One region of the Kitasatospora sp. NPDC001261 genome, then DNA from elsewhere that is predicted to be linked to it. Evidence: riboswitches for the same ligand, from Rfam matches in the RefSeq annotation. Region 1 holds a riboswitch; each other region holds the start of a gene.

Evidence for each region. A riboswitch is a leader RNA that binds a small molecule or an ion and turns the genes downstream of it on or off. The one in region 1 is predicted to bind cobalamin.
Region 2: another riboswitch for cobalamin. It lies ahead of ACFY4B_RS07250 (HoxN/HupN/NixA family nickel/cobalt transporter); the one in region 1 lies ahead of metE (5-methyltetrahydropteroyltriglutamate--homocysteine S-methyltransferase).
Region 3: another riboswitch for cobalamin. It lies ahead of ACFY4B_RS39200 (ABC transporter substrate-binding protein); the one in region 1 lies ahead of metE (5-methyltetrahydropteroyltriglutamate--homocysteine S-methyltransferase).

The regions. Positions count from the first base shown of each region.
Region 1 covers NZ_JBIAXP010000037.1:108,515-110,753, forward strand. Annotated here, with positions in the region: gene ACFY4B_RS37470 (ECF transporter S component) at 1-276, shown strand, start outside; gene ACFY4B_RS37475 (hypothetical protein) at 295-612, shown strand; cobalamin riboswitch at 695-932, shown strand; partial or broken gene metE (5-methyltetrahydropteroyltriglutamate--homocysteine S-methyltransferase) at 1,097-2,239, shown strand, end outside.
Region 2 covers NZ_JBIAXP010000004.1:85,558-87,796, forward strand. Annotated here, with positions in the region: gene ACFY4B_RS07240 (hypothetical protein) at 1-226, opposite strand, end outside; gene ACFY4B_RS07245 (metalloregulator ArsR/SmtB family transcription factor) at 349-732, opposite strand; cobalamin riboswitch at 815-1,028, shown strand; gene ACFY4B_RS07250 (HoxN/HupN/NixA family nickel/cobalt transporter) at 1,059-2,174, shown strand.
Region 3 covers NZ_JBIAXP010000042.1:24,043-26,281, reverse strand. Annotated here, with positions in the region: gene ACFY4B_RS39205 (shikimate dehydrogenase family protein) at 1-711, shown strand, start outside; cobalamin riboswitch at 823-1,029, shown strand; gene ACFY4B_RS39200 (ABC transporter substrate-binding protein) at 1,193-2,137, shown strand; gene ACFY4B_RS39195 (FecCD family ABC transporter permease) at 2,134-2,239, shown strand, end outside.

The DNA of each region.
Region 1 (2,239 bases):
GAGCAGTGGCACCGCTACCTGCTGTTCGACCTGGCCACCTCGCTCGGCTGGGACACCGGCCGCGCCGTCACCACCTTCACCGCCGTGCTCGTCGTCGGGCCGGCCGTCCTCACCGTCTTCCGCCGCGCGGCCCGCCGCGCCAACTTCGAGCCCACGGTGCGCTTCGAGGCCCCGCCCGGCCCGCACGCCCCATCCGGCCAGGACGCCACGCCCGGCCCGGACACCACGGTGGGGCCGCCGACCGCCGCGCGGCCCACCGGCCCGGCGCACCCCTGAACCGAAAGGCCGACCATCGTGCCCAAGCCCGCGAAGCACCGGACGATGACGCTGGACGGGGTCGACGTCGTCGTCCTGACCCCGGAACAGCACGCCGCACTGGAATCCGCCCGCCGCCAGCTGGGCGGAGCGCAGGCGCAGGTCGCCAGGATGAGGTCAGACCTCCAGCGGGGACGGCAGCTGCTGGGCGAAGCCGAACGGATACTGGCGGGCATCCCCGCCGACCAGCTCGCGCGACTGGACGGCCGACTGGGTCCGGGACGCGGCCTGACCGGACTGCTCGCGGACATCCGCGCCGCCCTGCCGTGCACGCCGGACACCCCGACGCGGACCTGACCACCGGCCCCGCGAGCCATGGTGGCGTCCCACCATCCGGACGGGTTCCGAGATTCCCGCGCCGGGCCCGGCGCTTTGCCCCTAAGCTGACGGTGCAGCTGGTTCGCCCTGTCCGCCAGGCAGGGCGTCGCAAGAGGGAACCCGGTGACGCCTTTCGACTGGCCAGTCCGGGACTGCCCCGCAGCGGTGAGTGGGAACGACCGCCGTCATACGCACTGGACCCGGGACGGGTCTGGGAAGCGACGGCCAGTAGGTGTCCGCCCTTCACGGGACGGACGCGCCCGCGAGTCCGAAGACCTGCCACTGCCCGCCCGCGGACGACCCGCGCGCGGCTATCCGGTGACCTCGTGGGCGGGTCGGCGACCATACCAGGCGGACCAGGCCCGTACGTTCCCGTGACGGCCGCCGCCGGGTACGTCATCCCTTCGCGCCCTCGTGCCGTCTCCGGGTACCTGAGGAGAACAGACTCGCGAAGGAGAGTCCCTTGACCACGAAGTCCGCAGCCGCGGCGAGCGTCGCCACCGCGTACGGCTACCCCCGCCAGGGCCGGGGCCGGGAGCTCAAGAAGGCCATCGAGGGCTACTGGAAGGGCTCGGTCACCGCCGAGGTGCTGCTGGCCACCGCCGCCGACCTGCGCCGGGGGAACTGGCAGCAGCTCGTCGACTCCGGCGTCGAAGAGGTCCCGACCGGTGACTTCTCGTTCTACGACCACGTGCTGGACACCACCGTCGCCGTCGGCGCGATCCCGCCCCGGCACCGGGACGCGGTCGAAGCCGACCCGCTGGACGGGTACTTCGCCATGGCGCGCGGCAACCAGGACGTCGCCCCGCTGGAGATGACCAAGTGGTTCGACACCAACTACCACTACCTGGTGCCGGAGTTGGGGCCGGACACGGTGTTCACGGCGAACCCGGCCAAGGCGGTGGGCGAACTGCGCGAGGCGCTGCTGCTCGGCCACGCGGCCCGGCCGGTGCTGGTCGGGCCGGTCACCTATCTGCTGCTCGCCAAGCCGGCGCCCGGGGTGGCCGCCGACTTCCAGCCGATCACCCTGCTGGACCGGCTGCTGCCCGTCTACGCGGAGCTGCTGGCCGGGTTGCGCGCCGCCGGCGCCGACTGGGTGCAGCTGGACGAGCCCGCGCTGGTCCAGGACCGCACCCCGGCCGAGCTCAACGCCGCCGCCCGCGCCTACCGCGAGCTGGGCGCCCTCACCGACCGGCCCAAGCTGCTGGTCGCCAGCTACTTCGACCGGCTCGGCGACGCCCTGCCGGTCCTGGCGAAGGCCCCGATCGAGGGTCTGGCACTGGACTTCACCGGCCCGGCCGCGGCCAACCTGGAGGACCTCGCCGCCGCCGGCGGCCTGCCCGGCAAGCGACTGGTGGCGGGGGTGATCGACGGGCGCAACATCTGGATCAACGACCTGGAGAAGTCCCTCACGACCCTGGCGACTCTGCTGGGCCTCGCCGACACCGTCGACGTCGCGCCGTCCTGCTCCCTGCTGCACGTGCCGATCGACGCCACCCTCGAACGCGACATCGACCCGCAGATCGCCCGCTGGCTGGCCTTCGCCAAGCAGAAGGCCACCGAGGCGGCGCTGCTCGCCCGCGGCCTGCGCGAGGGCACCGGCGCG
Region 2 (2,239 bases), on a different contig from region 1:
CGGTGAAGCCGGACAGGCCGTGCAGGTACTCGTCCAGGGCGCGGTCGGCGAAGACGGAACCGGGGTTGACGGTGAAGTACCACTCGATGCCGTGCGGGCTCAGCAGGGAGAGGACGTCCAGCACCCGGGTGGCCGAGGTGAGGGTGCGGGCGACCGCCAGCACGCGGGCCTTGACCGGGTCGGTGTTCCAGCGGTCGGCGGGCCAGGCATGGGGGTGGGACGGCACATCATGATCGTACTGGCCGGGGCCGTTCACGGCGCGCCTTCCCGAGCGGGAGTCAGCAGCCCGGGCGGGAGTCGGCGGACCGAGCATGAGTCAGCAGGTCGGGCAGGCGTCGGCGGGAGGGGTCAGCCCACTGCCGCGCTGGGCTCGTGGTGCTCGGCGGCGGCGCACTCGTCGAGGAGGGGGCGCATGGCCTCGTCCACGAGCCGGTAGCGCACCACTCGTCCGTCCCGGTCGCCGGTGACCACGCCGGCCGTGCGGAGCAGCCGCAGGGCCTGGGAGACGGCGGGGTCGCGCATGCCGGTGGCCACCGCGAGGTCGCTGACGGCGAGCGGGCCGGCCCGGTGGAGGGCGAGCAGCAGGGCGAGCCGTCCGGGGTCGGCGAGCAGGGAGAACCGCTCGGCCCAGGACCGGACGTGCGCGGGGTCGCCGATCGCGGCGATGGCCTCGCAGACCCGGTGCCCGTCGATGGTGCGGTGGCCCGCGCGGTCGGCCGGTACGAGATGCATGCGGACATTCTTGCAGGCGGCCGCCTGTGATCCTGGACACCTGCGCAGGTGCGCAGCCTTGCACGGGTCGGGGCGCGGCCCCTACGGTGTTCCCCGCCGTGGTGCTCGGGAAGACCGGTGACGGACCCTCAGGGGTCCCAGCCCGGAGCGGCCCTCGCCACTGTGATCGGGTCGTTCCTCCGCCTGCGGAGGAACGTCGTCCGTGCCCACGGAGCCACTGGGTGCCTCGCGCACCTGGGAAGGCGGGCACGGGTATCCCGTCAGCCAGGAGACCGGCCACGGCATCTCACGAGGTTTTCCACGAGGTGCTGGAGCGTGATCCGCAGATGACCCTGCCCGAAACCGTTGCCGCCGGCGCGAAGCCGGCCCCTTCCGTGCTGCCCAGCTTCAGATGGCGGCGCGAGGACACCGTCCGTACGGCCGGGCTGATGGCGGTGATCGTGGCCATGCACGTGGTGGCCTTCGGCACGCTGATCTTCCTGGTCGCGCCCGAGCGGTACGCGGTCGGTACCCAGGTCTTCGGGGTGGGCCTCGGCATCACCGCGTACACCCTCGGCATGCGGCACGCCTTCGACGCCGACCACATCGCGGTGATCGACAACACCACCCGCAAGCTGATGGCGGACGGCAAGCGGCCGGTCTCGGTGGGCTTCTGGTTCGCCCTCGGGCACTCCTCGATGGTGGTGCTGATGGCCGCCCTGGTGGCGGGCGGCGCGCAGCTGGCGAACACGCTGATGGACGACGAGTCGGCCACCCACAAGTGGCTGGGCGTGATCGGGACGACCACCTCCGGCGTGTTCCTCTACCTGATCGGCGCGCTCAACCTGGCGGCGCTGCTCGGCATCCTCAGGGTGTTCCGCTCGATGCGGGCCGGGAAGTTCGACGAGAAGGAGCTGGAGGCGCACCTCGACTCGCGCGGCTTCATGGCCCGGGTGCTGAACCGGGCGACCCGTTCGATCACCCGGCCGGGGCAGATGTTCCCGGTGGGCATGGTGCTGGGCCTGGGCTTCGACACCGCGACCGAGGTCACCCTGATGGTGATGGCCGGCTCGGGCGCGGCCTCCGGGCTGCCCTGGTACGCGATCGTCTGCCTGCCGCTGCTGTTCGCGGCGGGGATGAGCCTGTTCGACACCCTGGACGGGACGTTCATGAACTTCGCGTACCAGTGGGCCTTCGCCAACCCGGTCCGGAAGGTGTACTACAACCTGACCATCACTGGTCTGTCGATCGCGGTGGCCTTCATCATCGGCACCATCGAGCTGGTCGGGGTGCTGCACGAGAAGCTCGACCTGACCGATCCGGTCACCGGGTTCGTCGCGGACATCTCGCTGGACAACGTGGGCTACGCCATCGCCGGGCTGTTCGTGGTGGTCTGGGCGATCGCGATCGGGTACTGGAAGCTCGCCCGGGTCGAGCAGCGCTGGACGCCCGAGGGCTCCTGAGCCGAGCGGCCAGGCCGCGAACGGCGCCTCCCCGAGTCCGGGGAGGCGCCGTTCGCGCGTCCGGG
Region 3 (2,239 bases), on a different contig from region 1:
CCGCTGTTCGCGGCGAGCGGCGTGGACGCCGTGCTCGTCCCCGTGCACGCCCCGGCGGACCGGCTGGACGAGGTCGTCCGAGGGCTGAAGGCCGTCGCCAACCTGGACGGGCTGCTGGTCACCGTCCCGCACAAGCTGGCGATGTGCGGGCACGCCGACGAACTCAGCGACGCCGCCGCCCTGTTGGGCAGCACCAACGCGCTGCGCCGCGAGCCGGACGGCCGCTGGTACGGCGACAACTTCGACGGCGCCGGGTTCGTCCGGGGCCTGGCCGCCGCCGGGCACCACCCGGCCGGGCTGCGGGTGGCGCTGGCCGGCGCCGGGGGCGCGGGGCTCGCCATCGCCGCCGCCCTGCTCGCCGAAGGAGCCGCCGCACTCACCGTCACCGATCCCGACCGGGGCCGGGTGGACGCCCTGCTGGAGCGGCTCGGCACCCGCTGGCCCGGCCGCGTGGCCGCCGCCCCGCGCCCGCCCGCCGACGTCGACCTCGCGGTCAACGCCACCCCGCTGGGCCTGGACCCGGCCGACCCGCTCCCCTTCGACCCGGCACCGCTGGCGCCCGGCGCGCTGGTCGCCGACATCATCATGACGCCCGCCGAGACCCCGCTGCTGCGCACCGCCGCCGCCCTCGGCCTCGCCACCCACCCCGGCATCCACATGCTCGCCGAGCAGCTGCCGCTCTACCGCTCCTTCTTCCGCCTTCCGGGGTGATCCCCCGTCCCTCCGGAGCCGGCCGACCCCGTGGCCGTTCCCTCCCCCATCCCCGCAAACGATCCAAACGATCATCCCACCGGCCGGTCGCCACCGACCTGACCACGCCTGATAGCGTGCCATCGCCGTGGTGTTCGGGAAACCGGTCTGAGTCCGGTGCGGCCCTCGCCACTGTTACCGCGGAGTTCCGCGGCCCTCGCTGACCGGCTTTCGCCAGCGGTCAGGGCCACTGGGCGGGCTGGGAGAGCCGCTCGGGAAGGTCGGTCGCGGCGTGTTGATGCGGAAGCCAGGAGACCGGCCACGGCGCGACATGTTCCACGAGGGTTTTGGAGAACACGTGCCCAGCGGTCAGCCGTACCCGCATCCGGTCCGATCCATACGTTCCATGCGCTCCGCGCGCTCCATGCGTCCTGTACATCCCGTATGTCCCACAGGTCCGACACGTGTCGGCCGGGCCGTCGCGGCCCTGCTGTTCGTCGGTGTGGTCGGAGGTTGCGCGGGCGCCCCCGCGCCCGCCGCGTCCGGCGGGGCGACCGGGAGCGCCGCGCCGGTCAGCGTGGACAACTGCGGGACCACCGTGACGGTCGGCGCGCCGCCCGAGCGGCTGGTGACGCTCAACCAGGGTGCCACCGAGGTGGCCCTGGCCCTCGGCCTGCAGTCCCGCATGGCCGGTACCGCCTACCTCGACGACTCCGTCCCGGAGAAGTGGAAGGCCGCCTACGACTCCGTCCCGGTGCTCTCCAAGAAGTACCCGACGAAGGAGAACCTCCTCGCGGCCCGTCCCGACTTCCTGTACGCCTCCTACTCCAGCGCGTTCACCGACAAGGTCGCGGGCACCCGGGAGGAGCTGCGCGGCCAGGGCGTCCCGTCGTACCTGTCCCCGTTCGGCTGCTCGGACAAGAGCCAGGTGCCGCCGACGACCTGGCAGGCGGCGTGGGGCGAGCTGAACGACGTCGCCAAGGTCTTCGGCGTCCCGGAGCGGGCCGCCGCGATCCAGCGGCAGCAGGAGCAGCAGCTGGCGCAGTTCACGGCGACGGCCGCGGGCAAGGGCCTGAAGGTCCTCTGGTTCGACTCGGACACCAAGACGCCGTACGTCGGCACCGGCCAGGGCGGACCCCAACTCGTGCTCGACGCCGTGGGCGCCCGCAACGTCTTCGGGGACCTGCCCGGCAGTTGGCAGAACGTGAGCTGGGAGAAGGTCGTCGCGGCGGACCCGGACGCCATCGTGGTCGCGGACGCCGACTGGGACACCGCCCAGTCCAAGATCGACTACCTGGAGAACGACCCGGTCCTGAGCAAGCTCACCGCCGTGCAGCGCAAGGCCTTCGTGACGGTGCCGTTCTCCGAGTCGACACCCGGCGTGCTGCTCGCCGACGGTGCCGCCCGGGTGTCCGACGGGCTGGGCCGACTGCACCCGGCTTCATGACCGCCGCGCCCCACCCCGTCGCGCGGCCCGCTGGTCCGGGCCGCGCGACGGCGGCCCTGGCCGTCGCCGCGGCCCTGCTCCTGAGCACCCTGCTCCTCGGCC